Regions from separate parts of the Streptomyces sp. NPDC104371 genome, predicted to be linked through region 3. Evidence: riboswitches for the same ligand, from Rfam matches in the RefSeq annotation. Region 3 holds a riboswitch; each other region holds the start of a gene.

Region 1 (3,481 bases), on a different contig from region 3:
TCCCGGCCCATGGGTTGCTCGGTCAGGAGGTGGGCAGCTCGCTGCGGACGGTGCGGGCGGCGGCGACCAGGTTCTCCAGGGAGGCGCGGGTCTCGGGCCAGCCGCGGGTCTTCAGGCCGCAGTCGGGGTTGACCCACAGCCGTTCGGCGGGAATCGCCTTCAGGCCGGTGCGCAGGAGGGCCGCGGCCTCGTCCGTGCTCGGGACGCGCGGGGAGTGGATGTCGTAGACGCCCGGCCCGGCCTCGCGCGGGTAGCCGTGAGCGGCCAGTTCGCGAGCGACCTGCATGTGGGAGCGGGCGGCTTCCAGGCTGATGACGTCGGCGTCGAGGTCGTCGATGGCCTGGACGATGTCACCGAACTCGGCGTAGCACATGTGGGTGTGGATCTGCGTGTCCGGCCGCACCCCGCTCGTGGTGAGCCGGAACGCCTCGGTCGCCCACGCCAGATACGCCGCACGGTCGGCGGTCCGCAGCGGCAGCGTCTCGCGCAGCGCGGGCTCGTCCACCTGGATCACCGAAGTCCCGGCCGCCTCCAGGTCGTTCACCTCGTCGCGCAGGGCGAGGGCGACCTGCCGGGCGGTGTCGCCGAGGGGCTGGTCGTCACGGACGAAGGACCAGGCGAGCATGGTGACCGGGCCGGTGAGCATGCCCTTGACGGGGCGGTCGGTCAGGGACTGGGCGTAGGACGTCCAGCGCACCGTCATCGGCTCGGGCCGGGAGATGTCGCCGACCAGGACCGGCGGCCGGACGTAGCGGGTGCCGTACGACTGGACCCAGCCGTGCTGTGTGGCCAGGTAGCCGGTGAGCTGCTCGGCGAAGTACTGCACCATGTCGTTGCGTTCGGCCTCGCCGTGCACCAGGACGTCGATGCCGGTCTTCTCCTGGAAGGAGATGACCTCCTGGATCTCCGCCTTGACGCGCTCCTCGTACCCGGCCGTGTCGATGCGCCCGGTGCGCAGGTCGGCGCGTGCGGTGCGCAGTTCGGTGGTCTGCGGGAACGAGCCGATGGTCGTGGTCGGCAGCAGCGGCAGACCGAGGTGGGCACGCTGTGCGGTGGCCCGTTCGGCGTACGGCTGAGAGCGGCGGGCGTCGGCGTCCGTCACAGCCTCGGAGCGGGCTCGTACGGCGGGGTCATGGGTGATCGGCGAGTCCGCGCGGGAGGCGAGATCGGCGCGGTTGGCGGCGAGTTCGCCGCTGATGGTGTCGGTGCCGTGGGCAAGTCCCTTGGCGAGGGTGACGATCTCGGCGGTCTTCTGCCGCGCGAAGGCCAGCCAGCGCAGGATCTGCGGCTCGATGTCGCGCTCGGCCGCCGCGTCCAGCGGCACGTGGAGCAGGGAGCAGGAGGCGGCGACGTCCACTCGGTCGGCGAGCCCGAGGAGGGTGCCGAGCGTGGACAGCGACTTCCGCAGGTCGTTGATCCAGATGTTGCGGCCGTTGACGACACCGGCGACCAGGCGCTTGCCGGGCAGTCCGCCGACGGCGGCCAAGGCCTCCAGGTTGGCCGCGGCGGCCTCGGTGAAGTCCAGGGCGAGGCCCTCGACCGGGGCCTTGGCCAGCACGGGCAGCGCGTCGCCGAGCCGGTCGAAGTAGGAGGCGACCAGCAGCTTCGGCCGGTCGGTGAGGGCGCCCAGCAAGCGGTAGGCGTGCTCGGCGGCGTTCAGCTCGGCCGGGGTGCGGTCCTGTACGAGGGCGGGCTCGTCGAGCTGGACCCACTCGGCACCGGCCGCGCGCAGGTCGGCGAGGACCTCGGCGTACACCGGGAGCAGCCGGTCCAGGAGGGTGAGTGGCTCGAAGTCGGCGGGCACGCCGGGGGCGGACTTGGCGAGCAGAAGGTAGGTGACGGGGCCGACCAGCACGGGCCGGGCGGTCAGGCCCTGGGCGAGGGCTTCCTCCAGCTCGGCGACCTGCTTGGTGGAGTCGGCCGTGAACACGGTGTCGGGGCCCAGCTCAGGGACCAGATAGTGGTAGTTGGTGTCGAACCATTTGGTCATCTCCAGCGGAGCGACCTCCTGGGTCCCGCGGGCCATCGCGAAATAGCCGTCCAGCGCGTCGGCGTCGACGGCGGCACGGTGCCGCTCGGGGATCGCGCCCACCATGACGGTCGTGTCGAGGACGTGGTCGTAGTACGAGAAGTCACCGGTCGGCACCTCGTGGACACCGGCGTCGGCGAGCTGCTGCCGGTTGCTCCGCCTGAGCTCGGCGGCGGTGGCCCGGAGGGCGTCGGCGGTGACGCGGCCCTTCCAGTAGCCCTCGACGGCCTTCTTCAGTTCACGGTTCTGTCCCTGGCGGGGGTAGCCGTACACGGTGGCCCGTGCTGCCGCGGCTGCGGACTTCGTTGTCACGGAGATCTCCTTCGCGAGATGAATCCCTGAGATCCCGGAGACGGGACGAGAGCGCGAAGGGAATGACGAACCGGACGGCCATGACCCCGCGCGGCACAAGCACGGTCGTTCCGTCTGGTGTGTACGCCGACCCGCCCTCGAGGTCACCGGGATGTCCGCGCACGGAACGGTCCGTACGCGGGCAGTCGGCAGGTCTTCGGACTCGCGGGCACGCCCTCCTGGACGGAGGACACCTAATGGCCGTCGCTTCCCAGGCCCGGTACGTCGGACCCAGTGCGTATGACGGCGGTCGTTCCCGCTCACCGCTGCGGGGCAGTCCCGGATTCCCACCGGGTTCCCTCTTACGACACCCCGCCTGGCGGACGGGGCGAACCAACTGCTGCGGTCAGCCTACGGGGTGGCGCCGCGAATGGAAGAACGCCGTCCAGCATGCGGAAGGTGAGAAGGTGCCTGCCGAATGAGGTACGGCGAGGGGCGGGACGCTCCGCACTCGCGCTTCCCGCCCCTCGCCGTACCGGGCCCTCAGCCCTGGTCGTAGCGGTGGAACCCCCGGCCGGTCTTCCGGCCGAGCAGTCCCGCCTCCACCATCCGCTGGAGCAGCGGCGGCGGCGCGTAGAGGGGTTCGCGGAACTCGTCGTAGAGGGACTCGGCGATCGAGGCGACGGTGTCCAGGCCGATCAGGTCCGCGAGCTTCAGCGGCCCCATCGGGTGGGCGCAGCCCAGTTCCATGCCCGCGTCGATGTCGGCGGCGGTGGCGAACCCGGACTCCGCCATCCGCACGGCGGCGAGCAGGTAGGGGATGAGCAGGGCGTTGACGACGAAGCCCGCCCGGTCCTGGGAGCGGATGACCGTCTTGCCGAGGGTGCCGGTGGCGAAGGCCTCGACCACGGCGATCGTCCGCGCCGAGGTGTGCAGTGAGGTGACCACCTCGACCAGCGGCAGGACGGGGACGGGGTTGAAGAAGTGCAGTCCTACGACCCGGTCCGCGCGGGTGGTCGCCATGCCGAGCCGCATGATCGGCAGGGAGGAGGTGTTGGTGGCGAGGACGGCCGCCGGATCCTCGACGATCTTGTCGAGGGCGGCGAAGACCTCGGTCTTGGCGTCCGGGTTCTCGATGACGGCCTCGACGACCAGGTGCCG
Region 2 (3,481 bases), on a different contig from region 3:
CGTCGTCGCTCATCCGAACGCCTCCGTCAGTCCACGGGCCACGATGACGCGCATGATCTCGTTGGTTCCTTCCAGGATCTGGTGCACCCGCAGGTCGCGGACGATCTTCTCGATGCCGTACTCGCCGAGATAGCCGTAGCCGCCGTGCAGTTGGAGCGCGCGGTCGGCGACCGAGTAGCCGGTGTCGGTGGCGAACCGCTTAGCCATCGCGCACAGGTACGGCGCCTGCGGATCACCCCGGTCGAGCGCCTGGGCGGCCTGCTGGACCAGGGCGCGGGCGGCGGCGAGTTCGGTGGCCATGTCGGCGAGGCGGAAGCGCAACGCCTGCGCGTCGAGGAGGCGTTGGCCGAACGCCTCGCGGTCGGCGAGATGGGCCAGGCTGCGGTCGAGGGCGCTGCGGGCACCGCCGAGAGAGCAGGCGGCGATGCCGAGACGGCCACCGTTGAGGCCGTTCATCGCGATCCGGAAGCCCTCACCCTCACGCCCGAGGAGCCGGTCGGCGGGAACACGGACGCCGTCCATGACCACCTGGCGGGTGGGCTGGGCGTTCCAGCCCATCTTCCGCTCGTTCGGCCCGAAGGAGAGGCCGGGGTCGTCCTTGTCGACGACGAACGCGGAGATTCCGTCGGCGCCCTCGCCGCCGGTACGGGCCATCACGACGTAGAGCTGGGAGGCCCCGGCGCCGGAGATGAACTGCTTCACGCCCGTGAGCACCCAGTCGTCCCCGTCCCGGACGGCGCGGCTGGTCAGGGCCGCCGCGTCCGACCCGGCGCCGGGTTCGGTGAGGCAGTAGCTGGCGAGGTCCTCCATGGCGCACAGGCGGGGCAGCCACCGCTCGCGCTGGGCGTCGTCGCCGTAGTGGTCGATCATCCAGGCGACCATGTTGTGGATGGACAGGTATCCCGCGATGGACGGGCAGCCGGAGGCAAGGGTCTCGAAGACGAGGACGCCGTCGGACCGGGTGAGGCCGCTGCCCCCGGACTCCTCCCGGACGTAGACGCCGCCGAGGCCGAGCCCCGCGGCCTTGCGCAGCACGTCGACGGGGAAGTGCTTGTCACGGTCCCAGTCGAGGGCGTGCGGGGCGAGGTGGTCCTGGGCGAAGTCGAGGGTGGTCTCCACGAGGGCCTGCTGGTCCTCGGTGAGCAGGGTGCTGGTCATGGTCGCTCAACTCATCGTGGGGATCGTGAAACTGGCGCCTTCCCGCTGACCCGCGGGCCAGCGGGAGGTGACCGTCTTCGTACGGGTGTAGAAGCGGACGGCGTCCGGACCGTGCTGGTTGAGGTCGCCGAAGCCGGAGCGCTTCCAGCCGCCGAAGGTGTGGTAGGCGACCGGTACCGGGATGGGTACGTTGACGCCGACCATGCCGGTGTTCACGCGTCGGGTGAAGTCGCGGGCGGTGTCTCCGTCGCGGGTGAAGAGGGCGACGCCGTTGCCGTAGGTGTGCTCGCTGGGCAGGCGCAGGGCCTCCTCGTAGTCCGAGGCGCGGACGACGCACAGGACGGGGCCGAAGATCTCCTCCTGGTAGATCCGCATGTCCGGGGTGACCCGGTCGAAGAGGGAGGCACCGGCGAAGAAGCCGTTCTCGTGCCCGTCGAGCGTGAACTCCCGTCCGTCCACGACAAGTTCGGCCCCCTCCTCGACGCCGAGATCGACGTAGGAGCGGACACGGTCCACGGCGTCACGGCCGACCAGCGGCCCGAAGTCGGCCTCGGGGTCGTCACTGCGGCCGATCCGCAGCGCGGCGATCCGCTCCTTCAGGCGGGCCACCAGGGCGTCCGCGGTGTCCTCACCCACCGGCACGGCGACCGAGATCGCCATGCAGCGCTCGCCCGCCGAACCGTATCCGGCGCCGATCAGCGCGTCCACGGCCTGATCGAGATCGGCGTCCGGCATCACGATCATGTGGTTCTTGGCGCCGCCGAAGCACTGGGCGCGCTTGCCGTGGGCGGCGGCGGTGGCGTAGACGTGCGCGGCGATCGGGGTGGAGCCGACGAAGCCGAGGGCCGCCACGCGGGGGTCTTCGAGAAGGACGTCCACGGATTCCCGGGCGCCGTTGACGACGTTCAGCACGCCGGGCGGCAGACCGGCCTCCAGGAAGAGTTCGGCGAGCCGCAGCGGAACCGACGGGTCACGCTCCGACGGCTTGAGGATGAAGGCGTTGCCACAGGCCAGGGCCGGGGCGGCCTTCCACAGGGGGATCATCGCCGGGAAGTTGAACGGGGTGATCCCGGCGACCACGCCAAGGGGTGCGCGCAGGGAGTGGACATCGATGCCCGTGCCCGCGTTGTCGGTGAACTCGCCCTTGAGCAGGTGCGGGATGCCCGCCGCGAACTCGACGACGTCCAGGCCGCGTTGGATGTCGCCGTGCGCGTCGGCGATCGTCTTGCCGTGCTCGGCGGACAGCAGCCGGGCCAGCGCGTCCTTCTCCTGCTCGACGAGCTGAAGGAAGCGCAGCAGGACCCGGGCGCGGCGCTGCGGGTTCCACTCGCCCCACGCGCGTTGCGCGTTGACGGCGTCGGCGATCGCCGCCTCCGTCTCGGCGCGGTTCGCGAGGGGCACCAGGGCCTGGACCTCGCCGGTGTTGGGGTCGTACACCTCGCCGTAGGCACCCGATGTCCCCGGGGTGTGCTTGCCGCCGATGAAGTGGGTCAACTCGCGCACGGAGGCGCGTTCGTGCTCGCGGACCATGACTGCCTGCTCTCGTCAGGAGGGATCCGGGGATGGCCGCGCCGGTACCGCACTCGGACGCAGGGGCGTACGGGTGCCGGGGCGCGAGATCGCGTATGGCCGGAAGCCCCGTCAGACGGCGGGCTCACCAGGGTCGTGGGTATACACCGGTGCCATGCGTGTCAGCTCCATCCTCGTGGACAACACGGAACATCCCGCGGCCGGTATCCTGACTTCCGGATCAGCGCGCGCCGTCCGCCTTCCCGACATCCAGCTCGTCAGTGGCGTCCTGCTCGACGGCGTACTCCCCGGTCACAGTGGCGGGACCGCGCCGGAATCACACCGGCTTCCCTGCACCGCGGGCCTTGTACTCACGACTATATAGTTGGACGTCCTAGTAAATCCAGCGGTGCGGGATGTTCGAGGTGGGGCGGCGTCGGTCCGAGGTGCGGACGGGGGCCGACGGCGGGTTCAGCCCAGCAGTCGGACGAGCACGAGCAGGGCGACCGCGAAGACCACGCTCGCCACGAGGGTCCCCAGGCCGGCCGGTACCCCGGTGGCGTACCGCTTCACCTCGGCGGGCGGGGTGAGGCTGCTCGCGCGAGCCAGCCACTCGCGCGGCGGGTTGTCGGGGATGACGACCCTCCAGGGCTGCTCGGGGTCGTACTCGACTACCGCCCCCGACCGGTGCAGCAGCCCCTGCACATCGAGCGGGTGACGGACCTGGATCCGATAGGCGGGACGGCCGTCGGGCACCACGGTCAGGTCGAAGGCGAACACCGAGCCCGGTGCCCGTCCGTCGATGGCGGGCCGA
Region 3 (3,481 bases):
GCCGGTGGCGTCCACGACGTTCCCGCCGCCCCCCTCATCGGTGTCCCCGGGCGTGACGATCTCGGGCGCGCCGTCACCGTCGTCATCGCCGTCGTCGGTGGGCGTGGGCTGCGCCGACGTGCCGTCGAGGCTGCGCTCCAGTGTGCCGAAGGAGATGCCGGTGGCGCCGCCCACGGCCTGGGCGGAGGCGCGGAGGTTGGAGCCGCGCTGGCCTTCCACGGCGACGTTGAAGCCGCCGTCGGTGTTCTGCTGCGCGGCGAGGAACTTCAGGGCCGCCGAGATCTCGTCCTGGTACGTCGACTTGTCCAGGGACAGGCCCTGCACGGCGAGCGCGGCCGAGTTGACGGAGTTGCCCGACGCGCCGGGAAAGCCACCGTCGTCGTACTGCTGGGCGGCGAGCCACTTCAGCGCCTTGTCGACCGCCTTGTCGGCCGTGTCGCCGCCCGCGAGGTCGAGGGCCATCGCGGCCATGGCGGTGGAGTCGACGTCGGAGTCCCCGGTCGGCGGGATCAGGCTCGGCCAGGCGCCGTTGTCGTTCTGGAGGCTCTCCAGGTACGCGATCGGATCCTGGGCGTTGTCCTTGTCCCCGGCGCGCAGTTGGGCCATGACGCCGAGGGCCTGCGAGAAGACGGACGGGGCGTAGGTGTAGGCGCCCTTGGCCGCGCAGGAGCGGTCCGGGGCCTCGCTCGGCGCGGCGCACACGGCCTTGTCGAGCGCGGCGATCAGGTCGTGCCCGGCGAAGTCGCGCGGGTCGCGGTCCACCGCCTCGGCGAGCAGCGCGGTCTTGCCGATCGAGCCTCCGGCGGCGTACTTGGTGCCGACGTTGGTCCAGTCGTTGACGGTGCGGCCCTCGCCGTCCTTGCCGCCCTTGTCGAGGAAGTCGACGATGCCGCGCAGCTTGTTGTTGTTCAGGCCGGTGGCCGCGAGGGCGTAGGCGCCGTCGATGGTGAGGCCGAAGTCGGCGCGTACGGAGCCGGCCTCGGTCGGGTAGTACCGGCCCTGCTTGAGCTGGTCGGCCGCGGTGAGGTAGGCGACGCCCTTCTTCAGGTCGGGTCCCTCGCCCCGCGTCGGCTCGCTGGTCGGCCCGGTGCTCGGGCCGTCGGTGGACGGCGGGGTGGTCGGGCCGGTGCTGGGGTCACCGGTCGACGGCGGGTCGGTCGGCTCGGGCTTCTCGGTGGTGAGCGTGGCGAGGTCCGTGCGGGCGCCCGCGAGGACGGCCATGGGGGTGGCGTAGAGGGTGGAGTCGACGGCGTCCTGGTCGAACCCGAAGCCACCGTCCTTGAGTTGGGCGCGCGAGAGCCATCCTTCGGCGGCCTCCGCGCGGTCGGTCTCGCCGAGCGCGCGCAGGGTCTGGGCCGCGTACGAGGTGGCGATCACGTCGCCGGTGGTGGATCCGGTGTAGCCGGGGAAGGCACCGTCGTCCTGCTGGCTCTTGGTCAGGTAGCCGAGGGCCTTGGTGACGGCGTCGTCGTGGCCGCCCGCCCGGTGCAGGGCGAGGGCGACGAGGCCGGTGGTGGCGGGGTCGCCGTCGCAGTACTCACCGGGCGTGATGAGGATGCTGGTGACGCCGCCGTCCTTGCACTGCACCTGGGTCAGCCGGTCCACCGCCTCGGTCGGCGGCTTCTCCTCGGCGCGTATCAACGCCAGTACGGCGCGGGCCTGTTCGTCGGCGTAGCCGATGCCGCGGAAGTCGCCCTTCGCGGTGCAACCGTCGGCGGGGGCAGCCGCCGGGCACACGTTCCCGCTCAGGTCGGCGATCAGGTCGCGCCCGCCGAAGTCCTTCGGGTCAGCCTCGGTCGACTCGGCGAGCAGGGCGAGGCGGGCGGCGGCTGCCGTGTCGGGCGTCTGGTCCTTGCCGTTCGGGGCGGTGTAGTCGTCGACATGCTGGGCGAGGAAGGAGGTGACCTTGTCGAGGGTGTCGCTCTTGCCCTCGGCGGCGGCGAGGGCGTAGGCCGTCTCGACGGTCAGCAGGTAGTTCGGGGTCTCGGCGCCGTCGTCGACGACGCGTTCCCCGTCGGTCAGGCGGCCCTTGAGCCAGGTGGCGGCCGCGGCCAGATCGACGCCTCCGGGCGCTCCGGTGGGTCCGGTGCTCGGTTCAGGGGTCGTGGTGCCGCCCGCGCGTACGTCGTCGGGGCTGAAGGTGGGCTTGCCGCTGGTGCCCCCGATGTCGGTGCCGCCGTACACCCAGGCGTCGACGTCGCCGTCCTTGAGCTTGCGGTTCATCGCGCCGTACTGGCTGTACGACCAGTCGTCCTGGCCCGGTGAGGCGACCCAGTACGACCAGTAGGCGGTCGCGGACGGGGTGAGGACGCAGTCTTCCTTGTCCTGAGTCGGGTACTCCGTACCGGAGTTGAAGGACGCGTTGCCGATGCGGCAGATGAAGCCGGGGCCGTCGTGCTGGGTCCCGGTGGTGGTGAAGCCGCCGTCGTGGAGGAGTTCGTAGCCGGTGGTGGGGCTGGTGTCGCAGCCCCGTTCGACCTTGCCGCCGAACGGGCCGAAGTCGACGGCCACGACGGCGCCCTTGGTGGCGGTGCAGTCGCCGACCGGCGCGGCGGCGGCGGGCGGGGCGACCGAGAGGAACGCGAAGCAGGAGGCGGCCAGGAGGGCCGGCGCGGTCAGCGCGGCTGCCACCGCCCCCGACCGTCTCGGTGTCGGTATGTCCGTGCGCCCCATGGTTCCCACAACGGCTCCCTCGCTGTGTGGCCGAGGCGGGGAACGATCGCGTGGCAGATGCCCGGCGCGGAGGCGGAGAGCCGCGCAGCCGAGCGGGTCGCACCACGCCGTAGTCCGCGACGGCGTCTGTTGCTTGGAACACGCTCCAGGTATTCCGGCTCGCCCGATCAGGATCGGGCCTACGGCTGCGGGTCAGCGCCGGACTTCGACCGGCTTCCCCTGGAACTGCATTGCGTATCAGGCGAATTGGAACACGCGTCCGGAGAGACCGTCAAGACAGTGCGTCGCGGCACGCGAGCACAGCGTGAGGCGGGCTGTAGCGGGGCTCGCGTGCCTCGGGTACAGTCCCGCCCTGCCGAGTGGGGGAATCCGGTGAGAGTCCGGAGCTGACGCGCAGCGGTATGGGGCGGGCGACCGTTTCCGAGCCCGAATGCCCAAGCGGCACAGGCTTGTTGGAAGTCGGTCCACGCGTCTCGGACGGCGGCCACACCCGCCGTGTGCACCCGTCAGGGGGACCCGTCGGGCCGGGTCGGCGTCCCTCTACCCCTGGAGCACGCCATGTCCCGTTCCGCCCTCGGCCGCCGCGCCGTGTTCACCGCTGTCGCCGCCCTCGGCGCGTTCGCCCTGACCACCCTGCCCGCGGCGGCGACCGCCACCCCGGCCCAGATCGCCACATCGAAGACGAACGGTGTGACCTATCTCAAGTCCCTTCAGGGGGCGGATGGTTCGTACGCCGGATCGGGCCTGTCCAACGAGTGGGCGTTCAGCGCGTTCGCCGCGGCCGGTACCGCGGCGGTGGATGTCACGC
Region 4 (3,481 bases), on a different contig from region 3:
ATGGAGCCGGTCGGCGGCACGGCCTGGAGATACTGGTTGTAGATGCCGTGCTCCCGCACGGACTCCTTCAGCTCGCGCCAGTCGGCCTGCGTGGGCAGGGTGATCCCCGCGTCGGCGAACAGCGCCCGGACCCGCTCGGTGGCCGGTTCCCACACCCGCTCCGTGTACTTGTCGAAGTAGGAGCCGTCGGCGTACGCGGTCTTCTCGAAGCCGTCGAAGGCGGTGCCGCGTTCGCTCGCGATCCGGTTCGAGGCGCGCAGGGCGTGGAAGGCGACCGCGTAGAAGTACATGTCGGTGAAGTCGATGCCTCCTCGCTGCCGTAGTGGATGTGCCGCGAGGCGAGGTAGCCGTGCAGGTTCATCTGGCCGAGGCCGATGGAGTGGGAGAGGTCGTTGCCGTGCGCCACGGAGGGCACGGCGTCGATGTGCGACTGGTCGGAGACGGAGGTCAGGCCGCGCACGGCGGTCTCGACGGTCGCGCCGAGGTCGGGGGAGGCCATCGCCGCGGCGATGTTGAGCGAGCCCAGGTTGCAGGAGATGTCCTTGCCCACGGTCTCGTAGCCGAGCGAAGTGTCGTAGGTGCTCGGCGTGTTGACCTGGAGGATCTCCGAGCACAGGTTGGACATGTTGATCCAGCCCGGGATCGGGTTGGCCCGGTTCACCGTGTCCTCGAACAGCAGATACGGGTAGCCGGACTCGAACTGGAGCTCCGCGATCGTCTTGAAGAACTCGCGGGCGCTGAGCGTCGTCCTGCGGACGCGGGGGTTGGCGACCAGCTCGTCGTAGTGCTCGCTGACGGACAGGTCGGCCAGTGGCTTGCCGTACTCGCGCTCGACGTCGTACGGCGAGAATAGATGCATGTCCGCGTTGCGCTTGGCCAGTTCGAAGGTGATGTCGGGGACGACGACACCGAGCGAGAGGGTCTTGATGCGGATCTTTTCGTCCGCGTTCTCCCGCTTGGTGTCCAGGAACCGCATGATGTCCGGGTGATGGGCGTGCAGGTACACCGCGCCCGCGCCCTGCCGCGCGCCGAGTTGGTTGGCGTAGGAGAAGGAGTCCTCGAGGAGCTTCATCACGGGGACGACACCGGAGGACTGGTTCTCGATCTTCTTGATCGGAGCGCCCTGCTCACGCAGGTTCGTCAGCAGCAGCGCCACGCCGCCACCCCGCTTGGACAGTTGCAGCGCGGAGTTGATGCCGCGTCCGATGGACTCCAGGTTGTCCTCGACGCGCAGCAGGAAGCAGGAGACCAGCTCGCCGCGCTGGGCCTTGCCCGCGTTGAGGAAGGTGGGGGTGGCGGGCTGGAAGCGGCCGGTCATCATCTCGTCGACCAGGCGGGAGGCGAGCGCCTCGTCGCCCGCGCCCAGGAACAGGGCGGTGGCGACGACCCGGTCCTCGTACCGCTCCAGGTAGCGGGAGCCGTCGAAGGTCTTCAGCGTGTACGAGGTGTAGTACTTGAACGCGCCCAGGAAGGTGCGGAAGCGGTGCTCATGGGCGTACGCCTGCCGGTACAGGTCCTCCAGGAACTCCCACCGGTAGCGCCGGATCGGCGCCTCCTCGTAGTAGTCGTTCTCGATGAGGTAGTCGATCTTCTCCTTCAGCGACCCGAACTCCACCGTGTTCGGGTTCACATGCTGGAGGAAGTACTGGCGGACGGCCTCGCGGTCCTTGCCGAACTGGATGCGGCCGTCGCAGTCGTACATGTTCAGCAGGGCGTTCAGCGCGTGGTAGTCCTTGCGCGTGCCGACCGACTCGCGCGGGGCCGCGGGGGCCGTGCTTGCCGTGGTGAGGGTGCTCATGCCGCCTGTCGCTCCGCCGTCTGTCGTGTCCAAAATTCCCGCAGTCCTTCCCTCACGGCGCGGACGTCGCGGTCCGTGCCCAGCAGTTCGAATCGGTACAGCTCCGGGACCTGGCACTTCGCCGAGATCACCCGGCCGGCCAGGCAGTGGGCGGCGCCGAAGTTGGTGTTGCCGGAGGCGATGACCCCCCGCAGCAGCGTCCGGTTGGCCTCGATGTTCAGGAAGCGGATGACCTGCCTGGGGACCGCTCCGGAGCGGTCACCGCCGCCGTAGGTCGGCACGATCAGCACATACGGCTCGGTGACCCGGGGCATGCCTTCGCGGTGCGGGTGCACGGGGATGCGTGTGGCGGGCAGGCCCAGCTTCTCCACGAAGCGCTTGGTGTTCTCCGAGACGCTGGAGAAATACACGAGACCGTTCATCGGTCGCCGGCTCCTCTCGCTCGTTCCCGTCTCCGTCCGAGGACCGGGAGGGGAGGAGCGGCGCGGCGCGTACGACGGGACGCCGGGGCGGCGGAGATACGCGGTACGCCTCGCCCGGATCCGTGCGGCTGCCACCTGGCCCTCCCTCGGGGCCTCGGAGCGCGCACGCCGCTGTCCGGTGTGCGCACCGGTGGCAGGTCTTCGGACTCGCGGGCGCGTCTCGTGTTGTACGAGACCCCTACTGGCCGTCGCTTCCCAGGCCCGGTACGTCGGGCCCAGTGCGTATGACGGCGGTCGTTACCGCTCACCGCTGCGGGGCAGTCCCGGACTCTCACCGGGTTCCCTCTTGCGACGCCGAACACAGCAGTGCCCGGCGAACCACCAGCACCGCCAACACTACATCTAGAACTCGGCGAGTGCGCGCATCCCAGATGTTGTGTCAGGAGTGAAACTTAGGTAACCCTAAGTTCTGGTGCGGTCGGACGGGTACCGCCCTCGGGGAGCGCGTCCCGCCCCGGTGCTGGCGCGTGCGCCGGACGCGTTGGATAGGTTTCGACGGTCGCGGGGACATGGCGAGAGGGGCCGGGGCGGGATGGGGCGCGGTGAGCGGGAGGCGGTTGCCGCGGGAGGGCGGCTGTACGAGGCGGCGCAGGCGGTGGCCGACGACCACGGGCGGGCCGTCGAGGCGGTTCGGGCGGCGCTGAAGCCGATCTGCGACACGGCGGCGGAACAGGCGCTGGACGCCATCCCGGTGACCCGGTTGAAGGAGGTCACCGAGGGGCGGCTGAGGCTCGGGGAAGTCGAGCGGAGCGGGCTGCGGTCGGTCCGGCAGGTACTCGACGCCGGTCCCTACCGGTTGCGGCAGATTCCCGGCGTGGGGGAGCGGACCGCCGATCAGGTCATCGCGGCGGCACGTCAGATAGCCGATGCCGTTCGGGAGGCCGTCGCCGTCCACATCGACGTGGACCGGCCGGAGCCGCGGACCACCGCACTCGTCATGGCCCTGCAGGTGCTGGTGGAAGCGGGCCCCGACGCGCGGCGAGCCGTCGACACGGCCGCGGCGCTCTCGGAGCGGCTCGGTCCGCTGCTGGCCGAGGCCAAGCCGGCCGCCGGGCGGCTGGGGATGCTGCTGGCGGGGAAGGCCAAGCGAGTTCGGGCGCTGGAGGCTGTCGCGGAGCTTCGCGGGCTGACCGAGGAGGCGGCGCGGGGCGATGTACCGGAGCTGCTCGCGCAGGCCTCGGTGGACCTGCTGCGCGGTACC

Evidence for each region. Region 3 has a riboswitch for cobalamin ahead of ACZ60T_RS18915 (prenyltransferase/squalene oxidase repeat-containing protein). Riboswitches for the same ligand answer to the same signal wherever they lie in the genome.
Region 1: it holds a riboswitch for cobalamin, as region 3 does, so the genes downstream of both, metE (5-methyltetrahydropteroyltriglutamate--homocysteine S-methyltransferase) here and ACZ60T_RS18915 (prenyltransferase/squalene oxidase repeat-containing protein) in region 3, are expected to answer to the same signal.
Region 2: it holds a riboswitch for cobalamin, as region 3 does, so the genes downstream of both, ACZ60T_RS01370 (CoA-acylating methylmalonate-semialdehyde dehydrogenase) here and ACZ60T_RS18915 (prenyltransferase/squalene oxidase repeat-containing protein) in region 3, are expected to answer to the same signal.
Region 4: it holds a riboswitch for cobalamin, as region 3 does, so the genes downstream of both, nrdI (class Ib ribonucleoside-diphosphate reductase assembly flavoprotein NrdI) here and ACZ60T_RS18915 (prenyltransferase/squalene oxidase repeat-containing protein) in region 3, are expected to answer to the same signal.

Annotation. Positions count from the first base shown of each region.
Region 1 is NZ_JBVJNF010000001.1:192,647-196,127, forward strand. Features, by position in the region: gene metE (5-methyltetrahydropteroyltriglutamate--homocysteine S-methyltransferase) at 23-2,341, opposite strand; cobalamin riboswitch at 2,512-2,733, opposite strand; gene ACZ60T_RS00970 (3-hydroxybutyryl-CoA dehydrogenase) at 2,864-3,481, opposite strand, start outside.
Region 2 is NZ_JBVJNF010000001.1:294,594-298,074, forward strand. Features, by position in the region: gene ACZ60T_RS01360 (enoyl-CoA hydratase/isomerase family protein) at 1-13, opposite strand, end outside; gene ACZ60T_RS01365 (acyl-CoA dehydrogenase family protein) at 10-1,158, opposite strand; gene ACZ60T_RS01370 (CoA-acylating methylmalonate-semialdehyde dehydrogenase) at 1,165-2,688, opposite strand; cobalamin riboswitch at 2,870-3,043, opposite strand; gene ACZ60T_RS01375 (hypothetical protein) at 3,139-3,481, opposite strand, start outside.
Region 3 is NZ_JBVJNF010000005.1:422,437-425,917, reverse strand. Features, by position in the region: gene ACZ60T_RS18915 (prenyltransferase/squalene oxidase repeat-containing protein) at 1-2,673, opposite strand, end outside; cobalamin riboswitch at 2,798-2,947, opposite strand; cobalamin riboswitch at 3,036-3,109, shown strand; gene ACZ60T_RS18910 (prenyltransferase/squalene oxidase repeat-containing protein) at 3,232-3,481, shown strand, end outside.
Region 4 is NZ_JBVJNF010000002.1:650,309-653,789, reverse strand. Features, by position in the region: partial or broken gene nrdE (class 1b ribonucleoside-diphosphate reductase subunit alpha) at 1-1,702, opposite strand, end outside; gene nrdI (class Ib ribonucleoside-diphosphate reductase assembly flavoprotein NrdI) at 1,795-2,220, opposite strand; cobalamin riboswitch at 2,396-2,618, opposite strand; gene ACZ60T_RS08765 (DEAD/DEAH box helicase) at 2,813-3,481, shown strand, end outside.